2 regions of the Ruegeria sp. AF8 genome follow, and region 1 is predicted to be linked to the other one. Evidence: riboswitches for the same ligand, from Rfam matches in the RefSeq annotation. Region 1 holds a riboswitch; the other holds the start of a gene.

Region 1 (9,066 bases):
GCCGTGACGGATAACGGAAGCTGACATTGTCGAAAGCGATCGCGCCCCGGACGGGTTGCGAGAGCGACGCGGGATTTGCCGGATCGGTGACGGTGTCCCGGGCGTTCAGAAGTTCGACCAGGCGTTCGGTCGCCCCGGCGGCGCGCTGCAACTCGCTCCAGATTTCCGAAAGCGCGCCAACCGACCCGGCCATGATCACCGAATAGATCACGAACTGGATCAGCGTGCCTTCGGTCATCAGTCCGGCGCGTACATCATTCGCCCCCATCCAAAGCACGCCGACAATGCCGGTAAAGACCAGAAAGATCACGATCACGGTCAACACCGCGCGGGTCTGGATGCGCCGCAGCGACACGACATACGAGGTTTCGGTCAGGTCCGAGAACTGCGCCCGGCTGGCCTTTTCATGCGTGAATGCCTGCACGGTCTGGACCGCGCCCAGCGCCTCGCCGGCGTTGCCCGACGATGCTGCGATCCAGTCCTGATTTTCTCGACTGATGCCACGCAGACGGCGGCCCAGAACAAGGATCGGCACCACCACGACCGGTATCAGCAACAGAACCATCGCCGTCAGCTTGGCCGAGGTCAGCAGCATCAGCACCAGCCCGCCAAGGAACATCAGCATATTGCGCAGTGCGATGGACACGGAAGAGCCGAGCACCGACTGGATCAGAGTGGTATCTGTGGTGATCCGGCTAAGCACTTCGCCCGTCATGATCCGCTCAAAGAATTCCGGACTCATCCCGATCACGCGATCGAAGACCGCCTTGCGAATATCGGCAACAACGCGTTCGCCCAGCCGTGTGACCAGCATGTATCTGACCCCGGTCCCTATCGCGAGAATCGCGGCGATACCCAATGCGGCCAGAAAATACAGATCCAGCAATTCGCCGTCTTCGATCCGAAAGTGATCGACCACGCGGCGCACGGCCAGAGGCAGGGCCAGCGTCATGCTTGCGGTGACGATCAGTGCAACAGTGGCGCCGAACATCAGGAGCTTGTAGGGCTTCATGAACGGCCAGAGCGACGCCAGAACGCCGATCTTTTTCGAACCCGCCCGTTCTTCGCTGGCCCCGGGCGCCGGGGATGCTGTCGAGTTTTTCGAGCGGTTCCTTGCCATGTCAGGCCCTTGTCGTTTTGTCGTCTTCAATCGCACGCTACATGGCCGCAGCGCCGCGCGGGGTCAAGGCGCACGGGCGGATTGCCGACGCATTGGCCGCATTTGACGCAGAAAATCCGGGAAAGGGCCGAGTTGGAGCGGGTAGACGGAATCGAACCGACATAGCCTGCTTGGAAGGCAGGGGCTTTACCATTAAGCTATACCCGCTCAGCGTCTTGGCTGATTATTTCACCTCTGTGGGATCGTCAAGCGGGAAATCTTTTTCCGATCATCTTCTTTCGATACGATCTGACCTGCAATGTCTTCCGCGGGTGACAGAAACGCTTCCATGTGTTCTGATGAAATGGATTTCTTCACTGATTGACCTGCGGACAATTCCATGAGCAAGCCGATAGCGCGCAAAAATCCACCGCCAAAACCCGCAAAGCGGCGGTGCCACCGCTGCCATGGCTCGGGCCGTTCGGCGTGCCAGATTTGCGGTGGATCGGGGCAGGTTTTCAAGACCAAGGACATTTTCGGCAAATCTGTCCATGACAGATGCACCGGCTGCTTCGGCCTGAAGACGACGCGTTGCGCGACATGCGGGGGCGAGGGTTTCATCTGACCCCTGATACCAAGGTTTCCGCCACCTCGAACGTTTCCGCACGATCCAAGGTTTTGTGCTATCCTTGGCGCGTCCGCTTTTGGCGCGACCCTCGGGTCGCGGCTGTGTTGTTTAGCATTCCATGGGGGAGTTCATCATGACAGACTTTGACCTGGGCACGTATGCACGCGAGATCACCACGTCATCGCCCGAAGCAAAGAGATTGTTCGATCAGGGGCTGATCTGGCTCTACGGCTATAATCACGAAGCGGCAGCGGATTGCTTTCAGAAGGCCGCCGATCTTGATCCCGATTGCGGCATTGCTTTTTGGGGCGTCGCTCATGCCATCGGTCCGAACTACAACAAACCTTGGGAGTTTTTCGAACCCGACGAAAAAGTCGCCACGCTGAAACGCGCGCATGAGGCGATTGCGGCCGCAGAGGCCCTGCGGGACAAGGTCTCGCCGCTGGAAGCGGCCCTGATCGATGCTCTGGCCGACCGGTTTCCGACCGACCCGGAAATCGAGGATTACGGCCCGTGGAACGACGCCTTTTCGGATTCGATGCGCAAGGTCTATGCGACGCACAGGGACGATCTGGACGTGGCCTGCATCTTTGCCGAAGCGCTGATGAACCGGACACCCTGGCAGCTTTGGGATCTCGCAAAGGGCGAACCGGCCGAGGGCGCATCCACTGTCGAAGCTTTGACCGTTCTGGACACTGCGTTCGACAGGCTTCACGGGGCCTGGGATCATCCCGGTCTGCTGCATATGTATATCCACCTGATGGAAATGTCGCCCACCCCGGAAAAAGCGCTGCGCCATGGCGACCGGCTGGTCGACCTGGTACCGGAAAGCGGGCATCTGGTACACATGGCGACCCATATCGACGTCCTGTGTGGCGAATATCAGAATGTAGTCTGGCGCAATCACCGTGCCGCCGCCGTCGACAAGAAATACGAAGCGATGGCCGGGGGCGAGAACTTCTATACCGTGTATCGCGTCCACAATGTCCATTTCGAAGCCTATGGCGCGATGTTTCTCGGACAGCCGGAAAAGGCGCTGGCCGCGTCCGAAGAACTGATGCGAATGCTGCACGACAACGTTGTGCGCTTTTTCCCCGACCTATTCGAATCCTTCTATGGCAAGAAAATCCACGTGATGGTGCGGTTCGGGCAGTGGCAGGAGATTCTGGACGAACCTTTCCCCCAGGATCGTGAGCTCTACAGCTATACCACCGCCGCCATGTATCAGGCGCGCGCCATCGCATTGGCCAATCTGGGACGCCCGGACGAGGCTCTGGCCGAGCGCGAACGCGCGGTCGCGGCGCGCAAGGCGGTTCCCGAGGGGCGCTTGGTGTTCAACAATACCGCCGCGGATGTGCTGATGATCGGAGAGGCGATGATGGACGGCGAGATCGCCTTCAAGGCCGGCGATCGCGAAGGCGGGCTATCGCATCTGCGTCGCTCGGTCGAACTGGACGACAATCTGGTCTATGATGAACCCTGGGGCTGGATGCAGCCGACACGCCATGCGCTGGGTGCGCTGTTGATGGAGGACGGGCAGTTTGAAGAGGCCGAGGCCGTCTATCGCGCCGATCTGGGGCTGGACGACACGCTTGCACGCGCCTGCCAGCATCCGCGCAATATCTGGAGCCTGCATGGCCTGCACGAATGTCTTGTGCGGCGCGGCGAGATGACCGAGGCGAAGCACATCCGGCTGCAACTTGATCAGGCCGCCGCGCGGGCGACGGTACCGGTGCATGCCTCATGCTATTGCCGCAGCCAGGCCAAGGCGGCATAGAAACCTTCCAGACTGCCACTTTCCAGTCATCTGACATGAAATGACTGAAATGCCGCCCCGTATACGGGGCGGTTTCCTTTTGTCCGATTGCCGGCTGTTCCGGCGAAACTGAAAACTTGATCAAGTGAATGTCACCTGTCTGTCACATCTGTTCAAAGAGTTGTCACACAAGGCTCCTACATCCTCGGCTCACGAAGTTTAGTCGCTACTTGGGAGCCAACCATGAACAACTTTGATTCCAACAAACTTTCCGCTGACGACTGGGATGAGCTGAATTTTCCGCGCCCGGAAGAAAACGGCTTTGACCGCGTTGTGGAAAGTGCGCTGTCGCGCAGGGGTTTTCTGGGCGGTGTACTTGCCTTCGGTTCCGGCGCGGCGGCGATGGGTGCCGGTCTGCTGAACTCCACGGCGGCGTCCGCGACCCAGGTTCCGCGTTTTACTTTCACTCCGATCGCGGCGCAGACCGACGGTACCGTTCATGTGCCCGAGGGATACAGCTGGAAAATCCTGGCGCGTTGGGGCGATCCGTTGTTTGCGGAAGCTGACGGTTATGACATCTCCGATGGCGGACCGCTGGAGAACTCGGACAAGATCTTCGGCGAAAACACAGACGGGATGGAAACCTTCTCGTTTCAGGGACACGAACTGATTGCCATCAATCACGAATACCCGAACGAAGACATCAACCTGCCGACCGCGCAGGAGGGCAAACCGGCCAGCGCCGAAGACGTTTTGAAACTGCAGAATATTCAGGGCGTGACCGTGATGGAAATCGCCGAGGGACCCGAAGGCTGGACCGTGGTCAGGGACAGCCCGTTCAACCGCCGTATTCATCACAACACGCCGATGAAAATCGTTGGCCCGGCCGCCGGCCACGATCTGCTTAAGACAAAGGCCGATCCGACGGGAACGTCCGCGCTGGGCACGATGAACAACTGCGGTGCCGGCAAGACGCCCTGGGGCACATATCTGACCTGCGAAGAGAATTTTAACGGGTATTTCGGATCATCCGACGAAACCGCCAACTACAGTTCCGAAGTCGAAAGCGGCTACAGGCGCTATGGCATCAAGGCGGCAAGCTGGAACGGCTACGAATTGTTCGATCCGCGCTTCGATACATCGAAAAATCCGCACGAGCCGCACCGCGCGGGCTGGATCGTCGAAATCGACCCGACCAGACCGGACAGCACGCCGGTCAAGCATACAGGTCTGGGCCGGTTCAAGCATGAAAATGCCGAAGTGGTCTTGGCCCCCGATGGCCGCGTCGTCGTCTACATGGGCGATGATGAGCGGGGCGAGTACCTGTATCGCTTTGTTTCCAATGGCACCTATTATCCCGGCGGCTCCACTGATGGGCTGCTGGACGACGGCACGCTCTATGTTGCCAAATTCAAAGACGACGAGACCGGCGAGTGGCTGGCGCTGACCCCGGAAACCACAGGCATGAGCGCTGCAGATATCGCCATTTTCACCCGCATGGCGGCCTCGACCGTGGGCGGCACCACGATGGACCGTCCCGAATGGGTGGCGACGAACCCGATGGCGATCGAGGCCTATTGCTGCCTGACCAACAACAAGAACCGGGGCGTCAAGCCGAATGCCGGTGGCGACGAGACATCGGCCAATGGCCCGAATCCGCGGGACGCCAACAAATATGGTCAGATCGTGCGCTGGCGTCCCGCGCAAGACGATCACGCCGCCGACACGTTCAGTTGGGATCTCTATGTGATGGCAGGCAATCCAACGGTACACAGCGACGCCTATGCCGGATCGCCCAATGTGAACGCGGGCAACCTGTTCAACTCGCCCGACGGCATGGCCATCGATTCAACCGGAATGGTCTGGATTCAGACGGACGGCGATGACGACAATCAGGGTGACTTTGCCGGAATGGGCAACAACCAGATGCTGGTGGGTGATCCGGTGACGGGCGAGATCGCGCGCTTCATGACCGGCCCGAACGGTTGCGAGGTCACCGGGCTTGCCTGGTCCGGCGACCGCCGCACGATGTTCGTGGGTATCCAGCATCCCGGCAGCAACTGGCCGGATGGCGGCACTCCACGGTCGGCCGTGATTGCCATCAAGCATGGCGACAATGCGCCGATCGGGTGATCCGGGCATCCTCCAACAACAATCTCCCCCGGTGAACAGCACCGGGGGCCCAGTCAGCGCCTGAGGTTCCGAGCCCATTCGTCTGCCTTCCGGTTTCCCGCCCGGCAATCCCTACGAAACGCCAGGACGTAAGGGCCGATGCGGCAGAGCGCGGGGCCACCGATTCCCTTTGAGCAACCGAATTGCCCGATCCGTGCCGGACATGTGCGGCCCCTGTCCCGCCGCCTGCTCAAGGTCCGGTCACGCGAAAGACCGACCACCGATGCCGCTGGCTGATCGGGGCGGGTCGCTTTTCGCCTCTGCCCGTTCACATCGGCATCGGCGCGCTTGACAAGTCCCCTGCCCTTGCCGCATGTCCGCGCTGTTGGTGTCTGTGCAGACAGATGAAAAGGGAATGCGTCAGCGGTTTTCCGTCAAACGCAGCCGCCCCCGCGACCGTGACCGGAGAGGGTGCCCATAGCCACTGGCCCAAAGGCCGGGAAGGCGGGACACCCGACAGGGACAATCCCTGACATCCGTAAGCCGGGAGACCTGCCAACGCCCGAAGACAAGACCGGACGGGGTGTTCCGGTGTCGGGCCATGGCCCGGATGATGCCCCGTCCCGAGAAACCTTTAAGGGGGGATGAGACGTGACCAAGCCTGCGCCAGTCGAATTGCTGGTCTGCACCACCTGCCGACGCGGCCTGCCTGTCGAGGATGACGCCCAGCGCCCCGGCGCCTTGTTGCACAAGGCATTGACCGATGCCGCTCTGCCCGACGGAATACAACTGAAACCGGTCGAGTGCCTGTCGAATTGCGATCAGGGATGCTCGATCGTGTTGCGTGGCGGGCCGGAACGCTGGACCTTTGTCTATGAGAACCTGAACGAGACCGATCATGTCGGCATCATCGTCGATGGCGCAACCAAATACCTGGCCACCGAGGACGGTCTGGTCAAATGGCGCGAGCGCCCGGAACATTTCCGCAAAAACTGCGCCTCGCGCATTCCCCCGATTGGAGCCTGAGAAATGAGCAACCTCGAAAAACTGCCCGTCACCGTGATCACCGGCTTTCTCGGCTCGGGCAAGACCACGCTGGTGCGCCACCTGATGCAGAACCCGCAGGGCAAGCGTCTGGCGGTTGTCGTCAACGAGTTTGGCGATGTCGGTGTCGACGGCGATATCCTGAAATCCTGCGCTATCCCGGATTGCCCGGCGGAAAACATCATGGAATTGGCCAATGGCTGCATCTGCTGCACCGTGGCTGATGACTTCATTCCGACCATAGAGGCGCTGATGGCGCTGGAGCCGCGCCCCGATCACATTCTGATCGAAACCTCCGGCCTCGCCCTGCCCAAGCCGCTGCTGAAGGCCTTCGATTGGCCCGATATCCGCTCAAAAATCACCGTGGACGGCGTGATCGCTCTGGCCGATGCCGAGGCGGTGGCCGCCGGTCGTTTCGCTCCGAACGTCGAGGCGGTGGATGCCCAGCGTATGGCCGACGCTTCAATCGACCACGAAACGCCCCTGTCCGAGGTGTTCGAGGATCAGATTTCCTGCGCCGACATCATCCTGCTGACCAAGCCCGATCTGGCGGGTCCCGAAGGCGTTGCCAAAGCCAAGGAAATCATCGCCGCCGAGGTCCCGCGCCCACTGCCCGTCGTCGAAGTTGCCGAAGGTGTCGTGGACGTCCGAGTTGTGCTGGGCCTTGAGGCCGCGGCCGAAGATGACATGGACGCGCGGCCAAGCCATCACGACGGTCACCATGATCACGAACATGACGATTTTGAAAGCATCATCGTCGAGCTTCCGGAACAGACCGACCCGGCGCAATTGGTCGCCAATATCGAACGTTTGGCCAATGAACTAAACATCCTCCGAGTCAAAGGCTATGCTGCCGTTCAGGGCAAACCCATGCGCCTGCTGGTGCAGGCTGTCGGCGCCCGCGTGCGTCATCAGTATGACCGTCCGTGGAAACCGGGCGAAGAGCGCCGTTCGCGTCTGGTGGTCATTGCCGAGCATGACGACATCAAAGCGGCCGCAATCCGCGATATCCTCGTGGGTGTAGCCGAGGCCGCCGAGTAAGCCATGCACGTCGTCTTCCGCGAAAGCCACGGGCTCGAGGAAACCGAGACCCCAACCGATCTGGGCCAGAGCCCGGCGGATCTGGTGGCGCTGTCTTTTTCGGACAGCGACCTTGGCGCTTTCGCGGCGGGCTGGCATCGCGGGGGCGGCCCCGAGGGGCGCATGCCGACAATGCGTCTCGCCAATCTGGCCGCGCTGAAACATCCTCTGTCCGTCGACACCTATGTTGAACAAACGCTTGAAGGGGCCAAGGGCATCCTGATCCGCCTGATTGGCGGGGTGCCCTATTGGTCCTACGGTTTGCAGCAGGTTCTGGCGCTGGCGCAGGCCAAAGGCATCGCCCTGGCCGTACTGCCCGCAGACGGACGCGAAGACACAAGACTGGACGAATACTCCACTCTGCCAGCCTCGACTCTGCGTCGTTTGGCGCATCTGTGCGACACCGGCGGAGAGGTTGCGGCACAGGCCGCTTTGGCACAGATGGCGCTGGCGGCGGGTCTTTACGCAGGTCCCGTGATGGGGGCCAAAACTCTGCCGGAATGCGGCGCTTGGTGCCCGGATCGTGGCGTGATCCCCGTGGATCAGGCCTTCACCGGGGACGCGAAACGCATCGTCGTAACGTTCTACCGTGCCTACCTGACCTCGGCCGACACCGCCCCGGTTGCGGCTCTGATCCGCCGCCTGCGCGCACGGGGGTTCGAGGCGGTTGGCATGTTCGCCCCTTCTCTCAAAGCCCCTGCGGCTGCTGATTGGCTGCGCAAGAGCATCGGTGCACTGAAGCTCTCGGCGATCATCAATGCCACCTCATTCTCGGGCAAAGGAGCGTCGGGCACCTCGCCTCTGGACGCGGCGGATGTACCGGTGTTTCAGGTCGCCTTCGCCACCTCGCGCCGCAAGGCCTGGGCCGAAGCGGAACGCGGCCTTTCGCCCGCCGACCTTGCAATGCATGTCGTGCTGCCGGAGGTGGACGGAAGGATTTCAGCGGGCATAGCCTCGTTCAAGGAACCGGGCAAACGCGACCCGCATCTGGAATACTCCCGCTTTGCCCACCGCGCCGAGCCCGAACGGATAGAGGCCATTATCGACCGCGTCACCGGCTGGCTGGATCTCAGCGACAAGCCCAAAGGGGATCAGGTTCCGGCGCTGGTGCTGTCCACCTACCCGGGCAAAGCTTGGCAGATGGCGCATGCAGTCGGCCTCGACGCGCTGGCCTCGGCCGAGGCGATGCTGGCCGACCTGCAAAGCGAAGGCTATGACACCGCACCGGCAGAACCGATTGCCGAGACCCTGCTGGACGCACGCATTTCGTGGTCGCTTGATAATTATCAAACAGCGCTGGCGGATCTACCCGAACAGCTACGCACCGACCTTCAATCGGTATGGGGC
Region 2 (9,066 bases), on a different contig from region 1:
CAATTGCGGGAATGGCTGGAAATGTCGGCCTGCCTGTTCAATCAGGTTCCGGACGGAAGCCGGGATATCGATCTGATCGACCCGTCCCGCGCAGGCCACAATTTCGATGTCATTCATGGCGTTGAATACATGATCGATCTGACTTCACCACCTCGATTCCGCCCGGACGGCGGCCTGACGGACCTGACTCACCGGCGCATTCGTGACCTTGTCTGGAACGGCAGCCCCGTCGGTGACCGCCAGAGATTTGTCGTGGCCCTCAACAACTACCGGTTCAATGGCGGCGGTCATTTCTCTGCCCTGAGCGATGCGCGCGGCATCGACATCCCGCCTCTGCGCATTCAGCGCATCTTGAAGGATTATGTCGAGGGGCGCCTTCCAATCGACCCATTGCAGGCGACGGCGCACCCCTGGCGGTTCGCGGAGATGAACGAAACCTCGGTGATTCTGAAAACAGGCCCGGATGCCCTGCGCTATCTTGAAGAGCTTTCAGGCTTTGAACCGGTTCGGCTGGGCGTCGATCCGGGCGGATTCCTGTGCCTGCGCCTGTCCCTGTGACGGGTTGTCTTTGCCCGGCATCTCACCTATATCATCCGGCGAGAGGTTGGCGCGGGCGAGCGCCTCGCCAACCTGGTCAGGTCCGGAAGGAAGCAGCCACAACGAGTCCCGCTTGGGTCGATGTCCAACCTCTCACTATCCGAAAATCACCTGCAAACCGGTTCGGCCTAACCCGAGATGAGCGCGGGCCAGACTGCGGCATTTCTGCGTGCGAACGCCCCCAGATGCCCGACGTTCGTCAATCCGAATTCCTGCGGGGTCAATATGCGCCGGCGTGACCTGTTCCCGTAGACCTCCGCCAGTCGCCATACGCATTTCGGCGGGATCACGTGATCGTCGGAAAATGCGATTAAATCGACCGAGGCGCCACTTCTTTCCCAGTCCGGTCTCGGCAGCGTCTTTCCGGTTTCGGGCAGGTAACTATGCGCGGACGTGCACCACTTTCGCCATTGCCAATACACCTGCGGAGGCAGATCGGAGCCAAAGCCCGTCAGACGTCCCGGCAGATAACCCAAACTCTTGACGAGCAGAGGAACGTGTCCGAACCAGAACAGTCGGGCGAGCGCCTGATACGGCCAGGGATGATCGCGGTGCTGAACCAGCCCAGAACAGACACAGATCATCCGGTCGATCTGTTCAATTCCCGGCTGCAACGGGCCCAGCATCCCGCCAACCGAATGCCCGATGACCCACAGTTTCGCATCCGGAAACCGTTGCCGCATTTCGGCCGTGGCCGCCGGCATGTCGACCAGCGCCCAATCGGCCATCGACGTCGTGGATTTTTTCAGGCGGCCAACCTTGGAATTGCCGAAATCCCGATAGTCGTAAGTCAGGCAGGCCATGCCGTGTTCTCCGGCCAGCCATCTGGCGAAATGCCGGTAATAGTCTTTTGGAACGCCTGTCGCGCCGTTGATCACAACGGCAACCGAAGGCGCCTCTGTCGTGCGATAGAGGCGGGCGGCCAGCATGCGCGTTCCCGAGCGGAACTGAAATTCCTCGACCAGTACCGCATCCTGAGCATCCAACATAGCGCCATTCCTCGATGATCTAGACCAATCGGTCTACACATCCCCCTCTGGACCAATCGGTCCAATGATGTCAATAATCCCCGCAAATGACCGTACGTCCCTTGCCGACAAAAGAACGTCTGATACGCGCCGCCGCCAACCTGTTCCAGCGGTCGGGTTATCACGGTGTCGGCCTGTCCGAGGTTCTGATGGCGGCTGATGCGCCAAAGGGTTCACTTTACCACCATTTCCCGAATGGAAAGGCCGACCTGGCGCTTGCGGCGGCGACATGGGCGTCTGACGCGATGCTCGGGCTTATCGCCGATTCTTTTGAACCGGCGGAAAGTTTCGAGTCCGGCGCCGAAACCCTGTGCCACAAAATCGCGAAACTTTTTGACAAATCGGGGCAGTGGAACACCTGTCCCATCTCGGCCACCCTGTTCGAAGGGCCCGACAATACAAGGTTCCGCAACCACGCTTATCATCTGTACGAAGGCTGGATTTCCGAAGTTGCGCATCACGCAAAGCGGCTTGGCGTGGCAGAGCCCGGCGTTGCGGCAGATACGCTTTTCGTTTTGCTTCAGGGCGGATGGCAACTGGCGCGGGCAAGGCAGTCATCGGATATCCTGCGTGCCTTGCCGGGCCGACTGCACCCGTCGCCGGGCTCCCCGCGCAAAGATCCCCGGCGCGACGCAGCAAGGGCGCTTGCGAAATGGAAATCTCCTTGACCCGGTCCCGCCCGCCCGCTAGCGATTGAGCGATGGTTTCCGGTCGTGAGCACGGCCGGGATGAAAAGGGAACACGGTGCGGTTCAATTTCGAACCCAAGCCGCGACTGCCCCCGCAACTGTAGGCGGAGAGCACAGCCGAAACACCACTGGCCCATGGGCCGGGAAGGTCGGCCAAGCGACAACCCGCAAGTCAGGAGACCTGCCATCGGAACTGAAACTCGAATTCGGGCGGGGTGTCCGGGCTGGGTTTGACGGCAGCCCGCTGTCTATCCCGTCCATCGCCCTCGTCCACGGCGCGGAGGGCGCAATATGATCTGGAAAACCGACAACCACCTGTTCACGGCAACCCTGTGTCAGAAAACCGGGGAACCCTGCCCCGCATTGGCGCAGATGGCGACAAAGCTGACGCAGGCGATATCGGCGTCAAAATCCGTCACCGAAGACACCTTCGAAATCGACGGAAAATGCGAACTTGGACATTGCGCCGCCGGGTGCGACGCCAGTTTTCGCGCCGATCACACCCGCATCCGAATTTTCTGCGGTGTCGATGCTGACGCCGATGTCGAGCGGCTGAACCGGATCGCGGATGCGCTTTTGAACCCGACTGCGACCGCCTTTCCTTCGGGTTGGGTCAAAACGATGCCCTGCGCGCTTTTGGAGGCGCTTCCCGTCCAACGCAGAACGTCAGAGGCGCCGCACCACGCAGCTTTGTAACCGGATAGCCAAGGCCGCAGTTGGAACCGCAAGCCGGCCTCAGGGCCGGTGCGACACCCTTTGCCCTTTCAGCGCCCAATCCATTTGTGGCTCGGTTTCCACCGCGCAGGGGCGAATTGCGCGCAAGCGCGTCAGCGCATCTGCCGGCTTTTCGCCACATTCCACCATCAGTCTCAGCGCCGCCATCCCTGATCGCCCGCAGCCGCCACGGCAATGGATTAGCACCCGTCCGCCACCAGCCAGAGCCTGTCGGGCCGACGCGCTGGCCACAGCCCATTTCTCCTCGATGCTGCGGGACGGTATCCCGAAATCCTCGACCGGCAGATGCGACCACCGGCAGGCCCGGCCCTGAATGTCCAATCCGAAATGACGCGCCCCATCCTGAATCATCTCGACTTCGGTTGTCATCGAGATCGCAAGGCCCGGTTTCCAGTCGGCAATCGTATCAAGATCGTCAACATAGGTTCCGCCCCGGCCCGGCATCTGGCAAATTGCCAGAGTTCCCCCGCCCACCTGCAGGCCATAGATCACCAGTTGCGACACGATCAGTTCCCCCCCCACAACCAGCGCACTCAGATCCGGAATTCCCAATCGATACTCAGGTGTTTTACCCCGGCTTGTCTGCAATCCAAACCAAAATCGATGCGGCCGCTGTGGACGTGGGCATCGCGGCGCACTACGCTGCGTTTTCAAGACGAATCCGGCAGAGCAGACATGACCGACACCGCACCCGCCCCCTATCAGGTCCTTGCCCGCAAATATCGCCCTGAAACCTTTGCCGATCTGGTCGGTCAGGATGCGATGGTGCGCACGCTGAAAAACGCGTTCGAAGCGGACCGGATCGCGCAGGCATTCATCATGACCGGTATCCGGGGGACAGGAAAAACCACGACCGCGCGGATCATCGCCAAAGGCATGAATTGCATCGGTTCGGATGGAAATGGCGGGCCGACCACCGACCCTTGCGGCAAGTGCGAACATTGCGTCGCCATCATGGAAGGCCGCCATGTCGATGTGATGGAAATGGATGCCGCCAGCCGCACCGGTGTGAACGATATCCGCGAGATCATCGACAGCGTCCGCTACCGCGCCGCCAGCGCGCGCTACAAGATTTACATCATCGACGAGGTTCACATGCTGTCGACCAGCGCCTTCAACGCGCTGCTCAAGACGCTGGAAGAACCGCCCGAACATGTAAAGTTCATCTTCGCCACCACCGAGATTCGCAAGGTCCCGGTCACCGTTCTGTCCCGCTGTCAGCGGTTCGATCTGCGTCGGATCGAACCGGAAGTGATGATCGGGCTGCTACGCCGGATTGCCACTTCCGAAGGCGCGGAAATCGCCGAAGACGCCCTGGCGCTGATCACCCGCGCGGCGGAAGGTTCGGCGCGGGATGCGACCTCGCTTCTGGATCAGGCAATATCGCACGGCGCGGGAGAAACCACTGCCGATCAGGTTCGTGCGATGCTGGGTCTGGCGGATCGCGGCCGGGTTCTGGACCTGATGGACATGATCCTGCGCGGCGACGCGGGCGCGGCTTTGACCGAGCTTGGTGCGCAATATGCCGAGGGTGCCGATCCGCTGGCGGTGTTGCGGGACCTGGCGGAAATCACCCATTGGGTTTCAGTGGTGAAGATCACGCCCGATGCCGCCGAAGACCCGACCGTCTCCCCAGACGAGCGCGCGCGGGGAATGCAGATGGCCGAGGCGCTGCCCATGCGCGTCCTGACCCGGATGTGGCAGATGCTGCTGAAGGCGCTGGAGGAAGTTTCGGCTGCGCCAAACGCGATGATGGCCGCCGAAATGGCAGTAATCCGGCTGACCCATGTCTCGGATTTGCCAAGCCCGGAAGAATTGATCAAGCGGCTTCAGGATGCCCCAGCGCCCGCGGGTCCGGGTGGCGGAATGCCCGCAACGGGCCCGCGGGCGCAGGTCTCGCAATCCACCGCCGTCCTTGCATCGGCCGGCGCATCCTCACCACGCCACAACAGCAGTGCGCCGGTTGCGGCACTGGCTCAGGATCTGCAAGCGGCGCTGGCGCGCTATCCGACTTTCGAGCATGTGGTCGAACTGATCCGCGCCAATCGCAACGGAAAACTTCTGGTCGATGTCGAGGATGGCGTCCGCCTCGTGTCCTATCAGCCGGGGCGGATCGAATTCACCCCGTCCGCCAAGGCACCCACCGATCTGGCGCAGCGGCTGGGCGCAAGCCTGCAGAGTTGGACCGGTAACCGTTGGGCAGTGTCCATCGTGTCGGATGGCACGGCGCAGACAATTTCGGAAATCCGGAACGCCGCTGATATCGCCCTGAAAAAGCAAGCCGAGGCGCATCCGCTGGTGCAGGCCGTGCTCAGCCAGTTTCCCAAGGCCAGCATAACCCGCATTACAACTCCCGAACAACGCGCGGCTCAGGTTGAGGCCGAAGCCCTTCCCGAAGTCGAAGACGAGTGGGACCCGTTCGAAGAGGGTTGATCGTTCAACCGTTTCGCATTGGAATAAATGTCGCAAACGCGCTTGCCGGGTGGATTGCGTCCTCGCATCCTGCCCGAAATATCCTCTGATGGAGCCAGCCATGCGCACAGACCCCCTTCATTCGCGTTTCGGCCTGATCGTGCATGACGTCGACCTGCGCGATGTTAGGGCGGATTCCCACTATCCCGAGATCCGGCAGATGTTCGAGACCCATTCCACCCTGCTGTTTCGTGACCAGTCCCTGACGGACAGCGATCACACCCGGCTTGGCGAATTGTTTGGCCCGCTGGAAAACCGCGAGGCAATGGCGGCGGGGCGGGATATCGCATTCGAAGTGTCCGAATTGTCGAACCAAACCGCCGAGGGGCTGCGCGCCCACAATGATCTCCGGTTGCTCGATTTGCAGGCCAACATGCTCTGGCACACGGACAGCACGTTCTTGCCGACACCGGCGCTGGTCAACATCCTGACCGCACATGTGGTTCCGCCCTCGGGCGGCGAAACCGAAATCGCCTCGACCCGCGCCGCCTGGGCCGACATGCCGGAAACCCTGAAAGCGCCGTTGCGCGATGCGGTCATCTGGCACCGGCTGTCTCACTCCCGTGTGCAGATCTCTGCCGATCTCGCCGTACAGCACAAAATGACCCGCTGGCCCGACCGACCCTGGCGCGCGGTCTGGCCCAACCCGGTCACCGGCGAAGAGGCGCTGTTCATCGCTTCGCACGCCTTCGCGATCGAAGGGCTGGGACATGTGGAAAGCCAGGACATCCTGACCCGGGCCATGGCCTTCTGCACCCGGCCTGAATATGTCTATTCCCACGAGTGGTCCGTTGGCGACGTGCTGATCTGGGATGAACGCGCCACGGTGCACCGCGGCCGTCCCTGGGATTACGACCACCCCCGAACGCTTCGCTCGATCTGTTGCTCGGTCACATCCGACGACGGCCTGTCCGCAGTTCGCGTGATCTGAATTGCAAGCGTCCGCATCGTGCGGGCAACGCCCGCACGATGCCGGGCCCAACCGGAGAAACGGTCTCGCCAGAGACCGCGACGACGGGCGGGAGCGCCTGCCCCTTGTGCCAGACCGTTCGCACCCGTATCTAGGCTTCAAACCGAATTGCAGGAGAAACAATCATGCTCAAAGGACTCGGCGGGCTTGGCGACATGGCCAAGATGATGAAATCCGCGCAAGAGCTGCAGACCAAGATGACCCAGATGCAGGAAGACCTGCACAACGTCCTGGTCACGGGCGAATCCGGTGCCGGTCTGGTCAAGGCAACGGCCTCGGCCAAGGGCGAGCTCAAGGGGCTCGATATTGATCCGTCGATCTTCAATGGCGACGACAAGGAAGTGGTCGAGGACCTGATCCTTGCCGCCATCAAGGACGCACAGGCCAAGGCCTCCGAAAAAGCGCAGGAGGAAATGGCCCGTCTGACGGAAAGTATGGGTCTGCCCAAAGACATCAAACTGCCGTTCTGATAATAGCGCCTGCATCACAATTGACCGGGACGGCGGCAGCCCCGGCGGCAAGACAGGGGCGCAAGGGTGAGTTCCAACCGCGAAATCGACAATCTGATCGACCTGGTGGCCAAGCTTCCCGGCCTCGGTCCGCGTTCGGCGCGGCGCGTGGTCCTGCATCTGATCCGAAAGCGCGCCTTGCTGCTTGCTCCTCTGGCAGAGTCCATGCAGGCGGTGGCCGCTTCGGCGCGGGAATGTCTCAACTGCGGAAATGTCGGCACCACGGATATCTGCGATATCTGCGAGGACGAGGCCCGCGCAACGGGCGAGCTTTGCGTGGTCGAGGATGTGGCAGATCTGTGGGCCATGGAGCGGGCGGGCGTATTCAAGGGCCGCTATCACGTTCTGGGCGGAACCCTGTCAGCACTTGACGGCATCGGCCCGGACGAACTTCGCATTCCCCGCCTGAAGGACCGGGTCGTCGCCGAAGAGATCACCGAAATCATTCTGGCGCTGAACGCGACGGTCGATGGCCAGACAACTGCCCACTACATCGCCGACCAGCTTCAGGGGCAGGTGCGCCTGACGTCACTGGCGCAAGGCGTGCCGATTGGCGGCGAACTGGACTATCTTGATGACGGCACCATCACGGCCGCCTTGCGCGCGCGCAAGGATATCGGGTGAAAACAAGAGGGAAGCGGTGAAATGGCGCGGATCGCGTTCCGTCTGAAAGAATGGTGGCCCACATTGCTGGGTGCGGTCGGGCTGGTCATTGTCAGCTTTCTGGCATTTTTCTTTTTGTCCCGGCTCAGCCCGGAAACCGCGGGCGACACGATCGGAACATTGGCCACTATCCTGCTTGCCGTCTGGCTGCTGTCGCAGATCTGGATACATGCGACGCGCATCGACAAGGCCAAGCATCAGCTTTTGTTGATGGCCGTCTCTTTCATTCAGGTCGTTCCGTTTCTGTTTGCCGCTGCATACGGGTCTTTCGGATATACCGACCTCTGCGTAATCGGCGCAAAAGAACCGAGCGACGTTCTGTATTTTTCCTATGTCACATTCACAACGGTCGGGTTTGGCGATCTGCATCCGGGCGGTTTGTGCAGGGCGATTGCTGTCGCCGAAGCAATCACCGGGTATGTGTTGCTGGGATTGTTCGTCGCAGCGGCGGTCGCCCTATACGGGCGGGCCCGCCAAGCCTGACCCCCCCGACTAACGGTTTTGGTCGATCCAGGCCGACATCGCTGCCTTGTCACGAAAACACTCCGCCGGGATCGGGCGATGTTTGGCGCGTGCAATGCGTTCGGCAAAGGCGACCTGCTTTCCGGTTGGATAACTGTCAAAGGGCGATGTGTCGCGCGGTTTGTGGGCGGTAATCCAGTCCGACAGTGACCGGCGGTCCCGCTGCGCCTCAACAGGGATTTCCAGCGCGGATTTCTGCGCGATAGCGCGGGCATACCGCATCTGTTTTTCGGTCACGGGCAACAGGTGATAGTCGTTGCCAAGCTCATTCAGAGCCCGCCTGTGCAAAGGGTGGTTCATCCGATAATCCTCCGCCGAAGTAAGAACATAAATAGAACATAAACCAAAAAATTTCAAGGAACGCAGCTTCAGGGCAGGCGGGAAACCGCGCGAAATGATTTTATTGACTGACGGATCAATAACCGGTAGGGGCGTTTGAACCGAACCCTCCATCATGTGCGGTTGGGGCGTATTCAAGAAAGGGACACGGTATGAAATTCCAGCCCAAGGCCAGCCACTTTGTCGACGGCGAATATGTAGAGGACAGGTCCGGCGCCCCGATCGACGTCGTCTATCCCGCTACAGGCGAAGTCATCGCAAGGCTGCATTCCGCGACCCCGGCCATCATCGAAATGGCGTTGGAAAGTGCCAAAAACGCGCAGAAGGCATGGGGGGCGATGTCCGGAACGGAACGGGGTCGTATCCTGCGCCGCGCCGCCGACCTCATGCGTAACCGAAACCGCGCGCTGTCGATTATCGAGACACATGACACGGGCAAGCCACTGCAGGAGACGTTGGTGGCAGACGCGACTTCGGGTGCCGATGCGCTGGAGTATTTTGGCGGGCTGGCCGCATCGCTGACCGGCGAACATATCCCGCTGG

What was found. A riboswitch is a leader RNA that binds a small molecule or an ion and turns the genes downstream of it on or off. The one in region 1 is predicted to bind cobalamin.
Region 2: linked by a shared signal. The riboswitch ahead of ACR0AO_RS08635 (hypothetical protein) and the one ahead of ACR0AO_RS18600 (DUF1636 family protein) in region 1 are both predicted to bind cobalamin.

Annotation. Positions count from the first base shown of each region.
Region 1 covers NZ_JBQFYW010000014.1:33,443-42,508, forward strand. Annotated here, with positions in the region: gene ACR0AO_RS18575 (ABC transporter transmembrane domain-containing protein) at 1-1,120, opposite strand, end outside; tRNA gene ACR0AO_RS18580 (tRNA-Gly) at 1,254-1,327, opposite strand; gene ACR0AO_RS18585 (hypothetical protein) at 1,349-1,627, opposite strand; gene ACR0AO_RS18590 (hypothetical protein) at 1,861-3,504, shown strand; gene ACR0AO_RS18595 (PhoX family protein) at 3,727-5,616, shown strand; cobalamin riboswitch at 5,964-6,169, shown strand; gene ACR0AO_RS18600 (DUF1636 family protein) at 6,247-6,621, shown strand; gene cobW (cobalamin biosynthesis protein CobW) at 6,625-7,680, shown strand; gene cobN (cobaltochelatase subunit CobN) at 7,684-9,066, shown strand, end outside.
Region 2 covers NZ_JBQFYW010000003.1:276,036-285,101, reverse strand. Annotated here, with positions in the region: gene ACR0AO_RS08655 (bifunctional 2',3'-cyclic-nucleotide 2'-phosphodiesterase/3'-nucleotidase) at 1-558, shown strand, start outside; RNA gene ffs (signal recognition particle sRNA small type) at 598-696, shown strand; gene ACR0AO_RS08645 (alpha/beta hydrolase family protein) at 726-1,586, opposite strand; gene ACR0AO_RS08640 (TetR/AcrR family transcriptional regulator) at 1,673-2,293, shown strand; cobalamin riboswitch at 2,310-2,516, shown strand; gene ACR0AO_RS08635 (hypothetical protein) at 2,605-3,009, shown strand; gene ACR0AO_RS08630 (protein-tyrosine phosphatase family protein) at 3,049-3,492, opposite strand; gene ACR0AO_RS08625 (DNA polymerase III subunit gamma/tau) at 3,724-5,481, shown strand; gene ACR0AO_RS08620 (TauD/TfdA dioxygenase family protein) at 5,582-6,451, shown strand; gene ACR0AO_RS08615 (YbaB/EbfC family nucleoid-associated protein) at 6,616-6,960, shown strand; gene recR (recombination mediator RecR) at 7,027-7,623, shown strand; gene ACR0AO_RS08605 (ion channel) at 7,645-8,145, shown strand; gene ACR0AO_RS08600 (hypothetical protein) at 8,155-8,484, opposite strand; gene betB (betaine-aldehyde dehydrogenase) at 8,676-9,066, shown strand, end outside.